DNA from 2 places in the Agromyces larvae genome. Region 1 is predicted to be linked to the other one. Evidence: predicted binding sites of a transcription regulator. Region 1 holds the regulator's gene; the other holds the start of a gene.

Region 1 (7,022 bases):
GCGCGGTGATGACGGCGGGCAGCGCCGCGGTCGCGTCGTCGACGCGGGCGGTGACGGACCCCGCGGTGCCCTGCGTCTCGACGACCACGTCGTGCAGGCCGGGAACGCCGTCGATCGCGCGGCGGACCGCCGTGGCATCCGGTTCGACGAGCGTGACGCGCAGCGTCTCGCCGCGCAGCCCCGCCTTCAGCGCAGCCGCCGTGCCCGACACCACCTCGACGCCGTGATCGATGATGACGAGCCGGTCGGCGAGGCGGTCGGCCTCTTCGAGGTAGTGGGTGGTGAGCACGACGGTGAGCGCGTCCTCGGCGGACAGCCTGCGGATCTCGGCCCACATCGCGGCCCGCGATTCGGGGTCGAGTCCGGTCGTCGGTTCGTCGAGGAACAGCACCGAGGGGCGGTGCACGAGCGCCGCGGCGACGTCGAGCCGTCGGCGCATGCCGCCCGAGAACCGGGCGACGGTGCGGCCGCGCGCGTCGTCGAGGCCGAACTCGTGCAGCAGGCGTCGTGCGCGGTCGCGGGCATCGGCGGCCGGGATGCCTCGCAGCCGCGCCGCGAGCACCAGGTTCTCCTCGGCGGTGAGCAGCGGATCGGTGCCCGTGCCCTGCGAGACGTACCCGATGCGCCGACGCACCGCCGCCGGATCGCGCGTGACGTCGATACCGGCCACGGTGGCGGTGCCCGAGGTGGGCCGGGCGAGCGTGGTCAGGATCTTCGTGGTGGTCGACTTGCCGGCGCCGTTCGGGCCGAGCAGGCCGGTGACCAGGCCGGCGGGCAGGTCGAGGTCGAGGCCGCGCAGCGCGTGCACCGGCGGCTTGCCGCGCCCGACCCGGTACGTCTTGGTGAGCGCCGCCGCCGTGATGGCAGGGGAGGAGGAGGTCATGTCGGAATCCTTCGGAACGGTGGCTGAACGGTGGGCGCCGCGCCTCAGCGCTTCGCCGGGAAGAGCATGCGGGCGAGCGTGACGAACATCACGACGAGGGCAGCCGGGAAGGCGAGCAGCGCCCACCACCAGCCGACCGTGAGCCCGAGCACGATGAACGCGACGAGGGCGGTGGTCCAGATCGCCGCGGAGTAGATGCCGAAGCGGGCGGCGCTGGCCGGGTCGTGGTCGAAGTGGTTCGCGACGACCTGGCTGCGCTGGATCTCACGCACCCACGCCTTGTGGCGGTTGGTCTGCGTCGCGCCGAGGAAGGCGAACAGCACCGCGGCGCCGGCCACGAGCAGGGCAGGAACGAACGCGACCCACACGGGGATCGCGCCGATCACGATGAGCGCGGTGAGCCCGAGCCCGAGCACGGTGACTCCGGCGCCGAGCCCGTAGCCTGCGGCGCGGGGCTGCGGCATCGGATGGTTCGTCGTCGTCTCCTGCTGGAGCGAGTCGGCGACGATCCAGAAGACGGCGGTCGAGAGCAGGCCCGCCATGCCGAGCGCGGCGACGGGTTCGGCGGCCGTGGCTCCCGAACCCAGCACGACGCCGAACACGAGCGCCGCGGCGCCGATCGCGGCCGCGACGGTGACGCGCACGACGAACGCCGGCTTCGGGCGCACGCGGTAGCGCGCGTGCAACAGCTCGGCGCTGGGTCGCACGGCCGGCGGCGCCGTCGCGATCGACTCGGCCTCGACGAGGGCGTGGATGTCGCCGAGTTCGCGGATCGCGCGATGCGCAGCATCCTGCGGCGGTATGCCGGCGGCCTCGAGCTCGGCGACCCGCGCGACCAGGTTCGAGCGCATCTCTTCCTTCAGGTCTTGCACGTCGGGCGTCGACGCGATGCCCGCGAACGCCTCGTCGAGCAGGCGGTGGATGTTGTCGGTGGCCATCATTCGGAGCCTTTCAGTCGCTCGTCTCGAGCAGGGAGTCGATGATCGTGCGGGTGGCGACCCACGCGGTGACGTTGCGCCGGTACACCGATCTGCCCGCGTCGGTGATGCGGTAGTACTTGCGACGCCCGCCCTGCGTCTCGTCGCCCCAGTACGACTCGACGAGCCCGTCGCGTTCGAGGCGGCGGTAGGTGGCGTACAGGGTCGCCTCCTTGATCTCGTAGCGACCGCCCGTGGCATCGCGGATCGTCTTGTAGATCTCGAAGCCGTAGCGGTCGCCGCGGCGCAGGACGCCGAGGACGATCGTGTCGGTGTGACCGCGCAGCAGGTCGGCGGCGAACGCGTCGTCGACGGGCACGGTGTGGTCTGTCATGACAAGTACTGTATCTGATCAACTACTAAACCTGCAAGACACACGCAGGAGCGCCCCGGACATGACGAAGCCCGCCGGCCCGATGGCACGGGCGGGCGGGCTTCGGTCAGGCCGTAGCCGGGCGGATCAGCTCACGAACTTGATCGCCACCGGGTAGACGTACGGCTGGCCCTGGTTGGCCTTCACCGCGGCGATGATGCCGAACACGATCGACGCGACCCAGGCCGCGGCCAGCAGCAGGAACCCGATCAGCACGAACGCGAGGACCCAGCCGACCACGTAGGCGATCAGCAGCGTGATCTGGAAGTTCAGCGCGGTCGCCGAGTGCCCGCGGATGAACGGGCCCTTGTCCTTCAGGACGAGGTAGCCGATCAGCGCCGGCAGGAACCCGAACAGGATGCCGCCGATGTGGATCAGCGTCGCCCACAGCTTCTCGTCGGACGGGCTCAGCGGCTGGCTCTGCTGGTAGGGGTTTCCGGGCGGCGGGCCGGCCGGCGGGGTCGGAGGGCCGGGCGGAGGCGGCGGGGTCGGAGGCGTTGCGTCTGACATGAGGCTCCTTCGGGATGCCCGCATTCGCGGGGGTACATCGCCATAGTTCCAGAGCGGCACGCCGGGGGGAAGACCTCCGCCCGGCGTGCCGGGCCGGATTACTTGATGAGTCGCACGGCGAACGGGTAGCGGTAGTGCTGCCCGTCCTTGGCGCGCAGGTACGCGATGATCGAGAACACGACGCCGAGGATCCACGGCACCCAGATCAGGAAGCTGAGCAGGGCGCCGAACCCGAACGTCACGATCGTGATGACGGTCACGAGGACCCAGAGGGCGACCGCGCCGATCGTGAGCGTGATCTGGAAGTTCAGCGCCTCCTTGGCCTCGGTGTCGGTGAAACGGCCGCGGTCCTTGAAGACGAGCCAGATGATGAGCGACGGCAGGAAGCCGAGGATCCCGCCCAGGTGGGCGAGCGAGCCCCACTGCACGTCCTGCTCGGGCGTGAGGGGAGCGGCGGGCTGCGCGTACTGACCGGGCGCGGCCGGGGCCGGCGCGTCGGGGTCGGATGCGGGGTTCTGGTCGGACATGGGGTGCCTTTCAGGCTGCGAGGTGAGCCGCCGGGGGAGCGGCGTCCGCGCCGGTCCTCGGCGGCGAACGGTGCAAAGCTAGCGCCGCGCCGGGGAATGCGGCAACGGTGCAGACGCTGAACGTCGCGATAGGATTGGCACTCAGGAACGTCGAGTGCCAATCCGTCGGAACGGGAGGACGCATGGTCTCCGAACGAGGTCTCGCGGTGCTGCGCGCCATCGTGCAGGACTACGTCGCCTCACGTGAGCCCGTCGGCTCCAAGGCGATCGTCGAGCGGCACGCGTTCGGCGTGTCGGCCGCGACGATCCGCAACGACATGGCGATCCTCGAAGAGGAAGAGCTCATCGCCGCCCCGCACACCTCGTCGGGGCGGATCCCGACCGACAAGGGCTACCGGGTGTTCGTCGACCAGCTCTCCGAGCTGCGACCGATGAGCCAGGCCCAGCGCCACGCCATCGAGACCTTCCTCGGCGAGGCCGGCGACCTCGACGAACTGCTGAGCCGCACCGTGCGGCTCATCGCGCAGCTCACGAACCAGCTCGCCGTGGTGCAGGTGCCGAGCTTCCACAGCGCGCGGGTGCGCCATGTCGAACTCGTCCAGCTCGCCCCGACGCGGGTGCTGTGCATCCTCATCACCGACGCCGGCCAGGTCGAGCAACGGCTCGCCGAACTCGCCGACGACGTCGACGAGGCGACGCTCGGCGACCTGCGCGTCCGGCTCAACCGCGTCGCCGCGGGCCTCACCATGAGCGATGCGGCCGCCGTGCTCTCGGGCGAGATCGAGGGCGCCGACCCCCGGCACGCCGCGGTGCTGCACACGCTCGCCCTGACGCTGGCCGAGCAGGCGCGGGCGCAGCGGGGCGAACGCCTCGTGGTCGCCGGCGCCGCCAACCTGGTGCGCACCGAGCAGGACTTCTCCGGCTCGATCCTCGACGTCATCGAGGCGATCGAAGAGCAGGTGGTGCTGCTGCGCCTCTTCGGCGAGATGGCGGCCGACCCGCACGGCATCGCGGTGCGCATCGGCCGCGAGAACGCGCCGTTCGGGCTGCCCGAGGCATCCGTCGTCTCCACCTCGTTCGCCGTCCCCGGACGCGACATCTCGCGACTCGGCGTCGTCGGCCCCACCCGGATGGACTACTCCGCCAGCATGGCGGCCGTTCGCGCCGTCGCGCGCTATCTGTCGCGCGCCCTCGGCGAGCACTGACCCGCGGCCCGCGGCCGCATCCGATCGAAAGGAACCGCCCTCCGTGGCAGACCACTACGAGGTCCTCGGCGTCTCGCGCGACGCCACCCCCGACGAGATCAAGAAGGCGTACCGCCGCCTCGCCCGCGAACTGCACCCCGACGTCAACCCGGGCGCCGAGGCATCCGAACGATTCAAAGAGGTCACGCACGCCTACGACGTGCTGAGCGACCCGAAGCAGCGCCAGCAGTACGACCTGGGCGGCCAGGGCGGGTTCGGCGGCGCGCAGGGCTTCGGCGGGTTCGGCGACATCTTCGAGACGTTCTTCGGCGGCGGCGGCCAGACCCGCGGCCCGCGCAGCCGCCGCGAACGCGGCCAGGACGCGCTGATCCGCGTCGAGGTCGGCCTCGACGAGGTGATCTTCGGCACCCACCGCGACCTCGAGGTCGACACCGCGGTGCTGTGCGAGACGTGCGACGGGTCGTGCTGCCAGCCGGGCACCTCGCCGGTCACCTGCGACATCTGCCACGGAACCGGGCAGATCCAGCGCACGGTGCGGTCGCTGCTCGGCAACGTGATGACCTCGAGCCCCTGCGGCACCTGCCGCGGCTACGGCACCATCATCGCCACGCCCTGCGTGACCTGCCAGGGTCAGGGCCGGGTGCGCGCGCGCCGCACCGTGCCGGTCGACATCCCCGCGGGCGTCGACACGGGGCTGCGCCTGCAGATGCCCGGCTCGGGCGAGGCCGGCCCCGCGGGCGGGCCGAACGGCGACCTCTACCTCGAGATCAAGGTCAAGAACCACGACGTGTTCAGCCGCAACGGCGACGACCTGCTCTGCACCGTCGAGGTGCAGATGACCGACGCGGTGCTCGGCACCACGACGACCATCCCGGCGCTCGACGGCGACGTCGAGGTCGAGCTGAAGCCGGGGCTGCAGGCCGGCGAGGTGATCACGGTGAAGGACCGCGGCGTCACGCGGTTGCGCGGGTCGGGCCGCGGCGACCTGAAGATCGGCGTGCAGGTGGTCACCCCGACCAAGCTCTCGCACAAGGAGCGGCAGCTCATCGAGCAGTTCGCGCAGGCGCACAAGCCGCAGAAGCCGCAGCTCAGCCACTTCCAGCAGGGGCTGTTCGCGCGGCTGCGCGACCGGTTCCTGGGCTGAGCGAGACGATCGGATGCCTCGATGAGCAACCTGTACCTCGATGAGCGGCTCGACGCCGCGGCGATCGCGCCCGGTGCCGTCGTCGAGCTGTCCGGCGACGAGGCGCGGCACGCCGTGACCGTCGCCCGGGTGCGGGTCGGCGAGCGCGTCGCGGTCGGCGACGGCCGCGGCACGATCGTGTCGGGTCCGGTCGCATCGACGGGGCCGCGCGAACTCGTCATCGAGGTCGACGAGGTCGTCTTCGAGGAGCCGCCGGCGGTGCGGCTCACCCTCGTGCAGGCGCTCGCGAAGGGCGACCGCGACGAGCTCGCCGTGCAGGCGGCCACCGAGCTCGGCGTCGACCGGGTCGTGCCGTGGGCCGCCGCGCGCTCGGTGTCGCGCTGGGAGGGGCAGAAGGCGCAGAAGGGCCGGGCCCGGTGGGCCGCGATCGTGCGCGAGGCGACCAAGCAGTCGGTCCGGTCGTATCTCGCCGAGGTCGACGAGCCCGCGACGACGGCCCAGCTCCCGGCGCGCCTCGACGGCCAGCGGATGCTGCTGCTCGAGCCGACCGCAAAGGTCCGCCTCACCGACCTCGAGCCCGACGGACGGGACCTCGCGCTCGTCGTCGGCCCCGAGGGCGGCATCGCCCCGGCCGAGCTCGACCGGCTCGTCGCCGCCGGCGCCGAACCCGTGAGGCTCGGAGCATCCGTGCTGCGCACCTCGACCGCCGGGCCGGCCGCGATCGCGGTGCTGAGCGCCGCGCTCGGCCGGTGGTGAGGGTTCCCTCGCTACGATGGGGTGATATGACCGACACCGCCGACCGGCCCACCGTCTTCGAGCGCATCGCCGCCGGCGAGATCCCCGCGCGGATCGTCGCCGAGACCGAGCGCGTCATCGCGTTCCACGACATCGCGCCGCAGGCGCCGGTGCACGTGGTCGTGACGCCGAAATCGGGCGACTACCGCGATGTCGCCGAGCTCGCCGCGGGCGACCCCGCCCTGCTCGTCGAACTGGTCGAGGTGGCGAAGGGCGTGGCATCCGAGCTCGCCGACGGCGACTACCGACTGATCTTCAACTCCGGCCCCGCGGCCGGCCAGACCGTCTTCCACGTGCACGCCCACGTGCTCGCCGGAGGACTCGAGGAGGGCACGCTTGCCGGCGGCTGAACCCGACCCGGGCGCTGAGCCCGCCACCGAGTCGCCCGACGAGGAGCGGCTGCGCATCGACGGCATCGCGATGGTGCGTCTGCTCGGGCCGCAGGACCGCCTGCTCGCCTCGATCCAGCGCGAGTATCCCGGCGTCACCGTGCACGTGCGCGGCAACGAGATCGCCATCCGCGGCGAGGAGTCCGAGCGCGTGCGCGTGCGGCGCCTCATCGAAGAGCTGCTCGAGCTGGTGCGCAACGGCCAGGACCCGACGCCGAC
Region 2 (7,022 bases), 1.1 Mb from region 1:
GTCGACGCACGCGACCGCTCAGGCGCCGTCGGATGCGCCCAGGCCTGCGACCGGCGCCTCCGCGAGCCGGATGATCGACTCGCGTGCGGCGGCGTAGTCGTTCGGCGGCAGGTACTCGACCGTCTCCGGCGGAACCTCGGGGAACTCGACCCGCACCCAGTCCCCGCCCGTGCGGACGTCGAGGACGCATTCGGCCGCGGCGTCCGCGCAGCGCAGCACCGCGTCGCCGGGCTCGACGCCGGCGACCGGCACGATCACGCCGCCGTCGGCCAGCCAGGCGGCCTCCGCCCGGTCGAATCCCCAGCTGCCGCCCGGCAGCACGCCGACCTCGCCGAACCCGCCCTCCCGGTCGGTGAAGAAGACCGAGCATCGCTTCGCGCCGGTCTCGCGGGACGCCCAGAAGTACTGCCCGACCCGGGGCCCGTCCCAGCTCTCGCCGAACCCGACCGCTGCGAGACCGGTGATCTCGGCGACCGAGGTCGCGGGTACGAGGTCTTCGCACGCAGCGAAGCTCGTCGACTCCGCGGGCGTCCATCGCGGCCCGGGCTCGGTCGCGGCGAGTGCGGCGACCATCGGGTCGGCGACCGCACGGAACGCGGCGACCAGGTCCGAGTCGGAGCGGGCGTCGAACACGATGCCCTGCACCGTGAACTCGACCCAGTTCCGGCCGATCACCCCGTACAGCTCGCAGAAGCCGGTCCAGGACGCGTCCGTCGCGGCCATGCACCGCGGGCCCTGGACGTGTGCGCCGTACGTCGGGTCCGCGCTCCGGTAGAGATCGACGTACTCGATCGCGGCGTCGAGGCCCTCGGGGAGGATGCTGAGAGCGACCGTCTGCCGGCCGGCCTCCGGTCCGGTCCACGTCGAGAAGCCGAGCCCGTTCGTCCACCGGCAGTCGACGGCGCCGAGTTGCAGGGCGGCCGCCTCGTCGGGGTCGAGCCGGTCGATCGGCACGATCGGCGCGAGCGGATGCCCCGCCTCGCCGACGAGCGTTCGGAGGGCGTCGGTGGCGACGAGTCCGTCGCAGTCGACCGGGATGCGCGCGTGCGGGCCGGCTTCCGCCGGCTCGGCGGTCGGCGTCGGGATCGTCGACGGCGCCGAGGGGTGCGGCGTCGAGGCGTCCGGCTGAGCCGTGCAGGCCGTGAGCGCGAGCATTCCGGTCAGGATGGCGATCGCGGGCGAGCCGGCACGTCGACGGGTCATGGCACGAAGCTAGCAACCCCGTCGTCTCCGCCGGATCGTACGGCACAACGATTCCGTCACACCCGACGGCGCACGCGCGAAGCCGTGCCGACCGCCCGGAACACGCCGAAGGGCGCCTCCCTCGCGGGAGACGCCCTTCGGGTGTTCGTCTGCTCGAACGGGTGCCGGACTAGAAGTCCATGCCGCCCGTCGGGTCGCCGACCGGAGCCGGGGTCTTCTCGGGCTTGTCGGCCACGACCGCCTCGGTGGTGAGGAACAGGCCCGCGATCGACGCGGCGTTCTGCAGCGCCGAACGGGTGACCTTCGCCGGGTCGATGATGCCCTGCGCGAGCAGGTCGCCGTACTCGCCGGTCGCGGCGTTCAGGCCGTGACCCGCGGGGAGCTCCGACACCTTGTTGGCGACGACGCCCGGCTCGAGGCCCGCGTTGAGGGCGATCTGCTTGAGCGGCGCCTCGATGGCGACCTTCACGATGTTCGCGCCGGTCGCCTCGTCGCCGGTGAGCTCGAGCTTGGCGAACGCGGCCTTGCCGGCCTGGATGAGGGCGACGCCGCCACCGGCGACGATGCCCTCCTCGACGGCGGCCTTCGCGTTGCGCACCGCGTCCTCGATGCGGTGCTTGCGCTCCTTGAGCTCGACCTCGGTCGCCGCACCCGCCTTGATGACGGCCACGCCGCCGGCGAGCTTGGCGAGGCGCTCCTGCAGCTTCTCGCGGTCGTAGTCGGAGTCGGTGTTCTCGATCTCCTGGCGGATCTGGGCCACCCGGCCGGCGATCTGCTCGGGGTCGCCCGCACCCTCGACGATGGTGGTCTCGTCCTTGGTGATGACGACCTTGCGAGCCTGGCCGAGCAGGTCGAGCGTGACGTTCTCGAGCTTGAGGCCGAGCTCCTCCGAGATGACCTGGCCGCCCGTGAGGATGGCGATGTCCTGGAGCTGCGCCTTGCGGCGGTCGCCGAAGCCGGGAGCCTTGACCGCGACCGACTTGAAGATGCCGCGCACCTTGTTGACGATCAGGGTCGCCAGCGCCTCGCCGTCGACGTCCTCGGCGATGATGAGCAGCTGCTTGCCGGTCTGGATGACCTTGTCGACGATCGGCAGCAGGTCCTTGATGTTCGAGATCTTGGAGTTGGCGATGAGGATGTACGGGTCCTCGAAGACCGCCTCCTGGCGCTCGGGGTCGGTCACGAAGTACGCCGACAGGTAGCCCTTGTCGAAGCGCATGCCCTCGGTGAGCTCGAGCTCGGTGCCGAACGTGTTCGACTCCTCGACCGTGACGACGCCCTCCTTGCCGACCTTGTCGATCGCCTCGGCGATGATCTCGCCGATCTGGGTGTCGGCGGCCGAGATCGACGCGGTCGCGGCGATCTCCTCCTTGGTCTCGATCTCCTTGGCGGCGGCGAGGAGCTCCTCCGAGACGGCCGCGACGGCCTTCTCGATGCCGCGCTTCAGCGAGATGGGGTCGGCGCCGGCCGCGACGTTGCGCAGGCCCTCGCGCACGAGCGCCTGGGCGAGCACGACCGAGGTGGTGGTGCCGTCACCCGCGACGTCGTCGGTCTTCTTCGCGACCTCCTTGACGAGCTCCGCGCCGATCTTCTCGTACGGGTCGTCGAGCTCGATCTCCTTGGCGATCGACACGCCGTCGTTCGTGATGGTGGGGGCGCCCCACTTCTTCTCGAGCACGACGTTGCGGCCGCGCGGGCCGAGGGTCACCTTGACCGCGTCGGCGAGCTGGTTGAGTCCACGCTCGAGCCCGCGGCGGGCCTCCTCGTCGAAAGCGATGATCTTTGCCATGTGTTTCTCTCGTCCCTTCCCGGACGTCTGAAGAATGGTGTTAGCACTCGAAACGACCGAGTGCTAAAGACGATTCTGGCACTCACCCTCGACGAGTGCAAGCGCGCGCGACGTCGCCCCGCGGCATCCGGTGCCGCCGTTCGCTCAGGGCGCGAAGGCGACCGACCCGTCGTTCGGCACCAGTTCGACCCAGGTGTTGCCGGGGGCGAGCCGCAGCGGCGACCCGTCGTCGGCGGTGAGCACGATCGGGGCCTCGCGCGCCGCCTTCGACCAGCTGCCGTGCGCCGTGCGCCCGGCGACCGACACCCAGGCCTCGCCGCCGCCGTCCAGCACGGTGCGCGGCACCTCGCCCCACGACCAGTCGATGCCGACGCGCAGGGTCACCACGTTCGTCGCCCGTACGCGCTCGCCCGACGCCTCCGAGTCGGGTGCGCCCTCCTGCGAGCGGAGCCACACCCCCGCAGCCGCGTCCCAGTCCCAGGACGGGAACCGCGCGTCCGAGAACACGAGGGCGAGGTGCGAGGTCGGCTGGGCCGCGAACCCCGGCGCGGCCAGGGGGTCGGCGGAGCCGAACACGAACTGGTTCGGCGGCGGCGCGAGGTCGAGATGCCGACCGACGCCCTCCTTCGCGAGCAGGATCACGTCGTGCGGACCGGGGCGATCGTCCGCCCGGTAGAACAGGCCGGTGTCGTCGTAGTCGAAGACGAGGTTCGGCAGCCCGGTCGACATCATCATGTCGACGAAGACCTCCTGACCGCCCGAGTACGCCACCGGCCCGCCGAACGGGGTGATGATGTCGGGATCCATCGGCCGGATCGAGCGCACCGGACCGACCTCGTCGGGCACGTCCGAGTGCCAGACCACCGCGTACCGGGTGATGCCGCCCTCGACGAGCTCCTCGAAGACGATGTCGCTTCGGTTCAGCGCGATCTGCGGACGGGCCTCCTCGTGGTTGTCGATCTTCACCGCGATCGACGGATGCGCCAGGGCGGCGCCGTCCGCGAGGGTTCCGCGCAGCGGGGCGAACGCGATCGGCACGGGCGCCGGCTCGGAGGCGGGCCGGGCGCGCGACGGCGTCGGGGCCGGCGTCTCGGTGGGCGGCGGATCGGTCGTGCCCGAACACGACAGCAGCCCGAGCCCGACCGCGCAGATGAGCAGCGCGGCACCGAAGCGGCGCACCCCCCGGTCCCGTCCCATGGCGTCATGCTAGCGGCGGGATCGCGGCCGGCCGGCGGACCCGAGGCCCGACACGCCGCGTGCCGGCGGGCGCCGCGAGGCATCCGCTCCACCCCGGGAACACGACGGAGCGCGCCGCCCCGTCGGGGCGGCGCGCTCCGGAACGCAGTGGTTCAGACCGGGCGGACGGCCTCGGCCTGCGGGCCCTTCGCACCCGAGCCGACCTCGAACTGGACCTGCTGGCCCTCTTCGAGGACCTTGTAGCCCGACATGTCGATGGCGGAGTAGTGGACGAAGACGTCCTGTCCGCCGCCGTCGACGGTGATGAACCCGTAACCCTTTTCAGCGTTGAACCACTTGACGGTTCCGTTCGCCATGCGTTGCTCCCAATGTATTGCGGTGTGTCAGCACGTGCCTGTCGCCTGTACCGGGCCCCCCTTTTCGTGCTGACAGTGCGCCGGGGCGACGGGTGTTCCACACGGGATGAGCGACCAAATCCCATTCAGGCATCCGCCCGCGGGCGGGCACAAGAGGATGCGACGCCCGAATGATCGCAGAATGGCAACGATTCGGCCTCGCGTCGGTCGCGGGGTGAGCAGGATGCCTCGCCGCGCACGAGCGCGACCGCTCAGCCGGCGGCGCCGATCGCCGTGGCGAAGTCGGACGCCACGACCAGCACGAGCGGGGTGCCGATCTCGGCGAACTTCGCGTCGTACCGCACCTCGGCCTCGGGGATGGCCTGCGCGACGCCGCGCGCCGCACCCTCGAGCTCGGGCGCCGCGTAGTACACGTAGGTCTCGGTGAGGTCGTTCTCGCTCGCGTTCGCCGTCGTGCCGACGGGGATGGTCGCGGCCTGCAGCATCTCGGCGGCCTGCGCGGCGAGCCCGCTGACCGTGGTGCCGTTCAGCACCGTCACGGGCTGGTCGGGAGCGATCGTCGGCTCGGCGGTGACGGTCGGCTCGGGCGTCGCGGTCGGCACCGCGGCCTCGCCGCTCGAGCCGATGCGGTCGCCCAGGGTGACGACGCCCCAGATGCCGATGCCCGCGAGCACCACGGTGGCCAGCGCCGCCCACCCGAACGCGATCCAGCCCGAGCCTCGCCGGCTCGGGGCGCGGTGCGCGCCGACGCGGTCGATGCCGTGCGGCACGCTGTCGAACCGGTCGCGGGGGAACTTCTGCGCCATGTGCTGGTGTCGGTCCTGTCGGTCGGGGCGGGCGGCTCAGTCGAGCGGCCGGCCGAAGGTCGGGGTGCGGACCAGGCGGGCCGCACGACGCGCGTCGCGCAGCCGGAGCAGCCGCTTGACGAGCATCGGGTCGTGTCGAAGTGCGTCGGGCGAGGAGATGAGCTCCCCGAGGATCCGATAGTAGCGAGGCGCCGAGAGGTCGAACTCGGCGCGGATCGCCTCGGCCTTCGCGCCCTCGTCGCGGAACGCGCGGTGCTCGAAGGCCAGGATGCGCCGGCTGCGCTCGTCGAGGGCGGGTGCCGCGGATGCATCGGGTCGGCCGTCGGCGGATGCATCCGCCTCGGCGCGCGCCGCACCCTGCATGCTCGCCTCCCTCGCTGACGGAACCGGGCGTCCCGCCTGCTGGACATCCTAGGCACGGGCCGCCTGGGAGCCGCCCGAGCCGCCCGGCGTGTGCGCCGGAACACCGCGCATCACCGGAACAGGAAGCGCCGCAACAGTGTTGCACCTGTCGGCGGAGTCCGCGCCGGGCGCGATTAGGCTCGACCGGGGGACTTCCGCCGCGCCTGCGGCGGACGGTCCGCCGCGAGAAGGGATCCGAGATGACCTACGACGTCCAGCGCAGCGACGACGAGTGGCGCGCCGAGCTCGCACCCGAGCAGTACGCAGTGCTGCGCGAGGCGGCCACCGAACGTCCCTGGACGGGCGAACTGCTCGACGAGCACCGCGCCGGGGTCTACACGTGCGCCGCGTGCGGGGCCGAGCTGTTCCAGAGCGGCACGAAGTTCGATTCGGGCTGCGGCTGGCCGAGCTTCTACGAGTCGGTCCGCCCCGAAGCGGTCGAACTGCTCGAGGACACCTCGCTCGGCATGGAGCGCACCGAGGTGCGCTGCGCCCGATGCGGGTCGCACCTGGGCCACGTGTTCCCCGACGGGTTCGGCACGCCCACCGGCGACCGCTACTGCATGAACTCGATCGCACTCGGCTTCTCGCCCGAGTCGTGACCGGGGTCGCCGCACCGGTCGCGACCGCGGCCGGTGCATTCGAGGCGGTGCGCCGCCGCCGTTCCGTCGCGAAAGTGACCGCGGCCGCGCCTGACGACACCGAACTGCTGCACCTGCTGTCGGCGGCGGGCACCGTCGCCGACCACGCGGCGCTGCAGCCGTGGCGGGTGATCGCCCTCCGCGGCGACGCCCGGGCGCGGCTCGGCGAGGCGCTCGCCGACGCGGCGGGGCTGGTCGGCGACGACCGCGCCGCGCTCGCGGCGAAACCGCTGCGCGCTCCGCTGCTGCTGGCCGTGGCGGCGCGTCGCCACGAGCATCCGAAGGTGCACGGATGGGAGCAGGACGCCGTGGCCGCGGGCGTCGCGCACACCCTCAGCCTGCTGCTCGACGAGGCCGGCTGGGGTGTCATGTGGCGCACCGGCCCGCACGTCCGCACCGAACCGGTCGCAGCCGTGCACGGGCTCGCCCCCGACGAGCACCTGCTCGGCTGGCTCTACGTCGGCGGCGTCCCCGAGGGCGTGAGCCGCGTGCGGCACCGCGCGATCGACGCCGCCGCCGTGTTCACGAGCCTCGCCTGAACCCGAGCCGCAGGAACGCCGGGCGCCCGCTCGCGATCCCCACCGCGATGAACGCGAGCAGGGTGCCGACGACGGTCGCGGCATCCACG

What was found. The regulator HrcA, encoded in region 1, represses chaperone genes, less so after heat shock. The targets are predictions, from matches to a motif close to TTNGCACTCGNNNNNNNCGAGTGCNAA.
Region 2: a site for HrcA is predicted at 3,033-3,059, ahead of groL (chaperonin GroEL). Genes of this name have one in related genera too.

The regions. Positions count from the first base shown of each region.
Region 1 covers NZ_CP094528.1:819,524-826,545, forward strand. Annotated here, with positions in the region: gene MTO99_RS03750 (ABC transporter ATP-binding protein) at 1-883, opposite strand, end outside; gene MTO99_RS03755 (permease prefix domain 1-containing protein) at 928-1,821, opposite strand; gene MTO99_RS03760 (PadR family transcriptional regulator) at 1,835-2,194, opposite strand; gene MTO99_RS03765 (DUF4870 domain-containing protein) at 2,321-2,743, opposite strand; gene MTO99_RS03770 (DUF4870 domain-containing protein) at 2,842-3,270, opposite strand; gene hrcA (heat-inducible transcriptional repressor HrcA) at 3,453-4,475, shown strand; gene dnaJ (molecular chaperone DnaJ) at 4,519-5,619, shown strand; gene MTO99_RS03785 (16S rRNA (uracil(1498)-N(3))-methyltransferase) at 5,641-6,375, shown strand; gene MTO99_RS03790 (HIT domain-containing protein) at 6,402-6,764, shown strand; gene MTO99_RS03795 (PhoH family protein) at 6,835-7,022, shown strand, end outside.
Region 2 covers NZ_CP094528.1:1,898,359-1,905,380, forward strand. Annotated here, with positions in the region: gene MTO99_RS09060 (hypothetical protein) at 19-1,203, opposite strand; gene groL (chaperonin GroEL) at 1,373-2,992, opposite strand; gene MTO99_RS09070 (DUF3048 domain-containing protein) at 3,137-4,189, opposite strand; gene MTO99_RS09075 (cold-shock protein) at 4,342-4,545, opposite strand; gene MTO99_RS09080 (LytR C-terminal domain-containing protein) at 4,797-5,351, opposite strand; gene MTO99_RS09085 (DUF3263 domain-containing protein) at 5,388-5,714, opposite strand; gene msrB (peptide-methionine (R)-S-oxide reductase MsrB) at 5,954-6,355, shown strand; gene MTO99_RS09095 (nitroreductase family protein) at 6,352-6,933, shown strand; gene MTO99_RS09100 (DMT family transporter) at 6,917-7,022, opposite strand, start outside.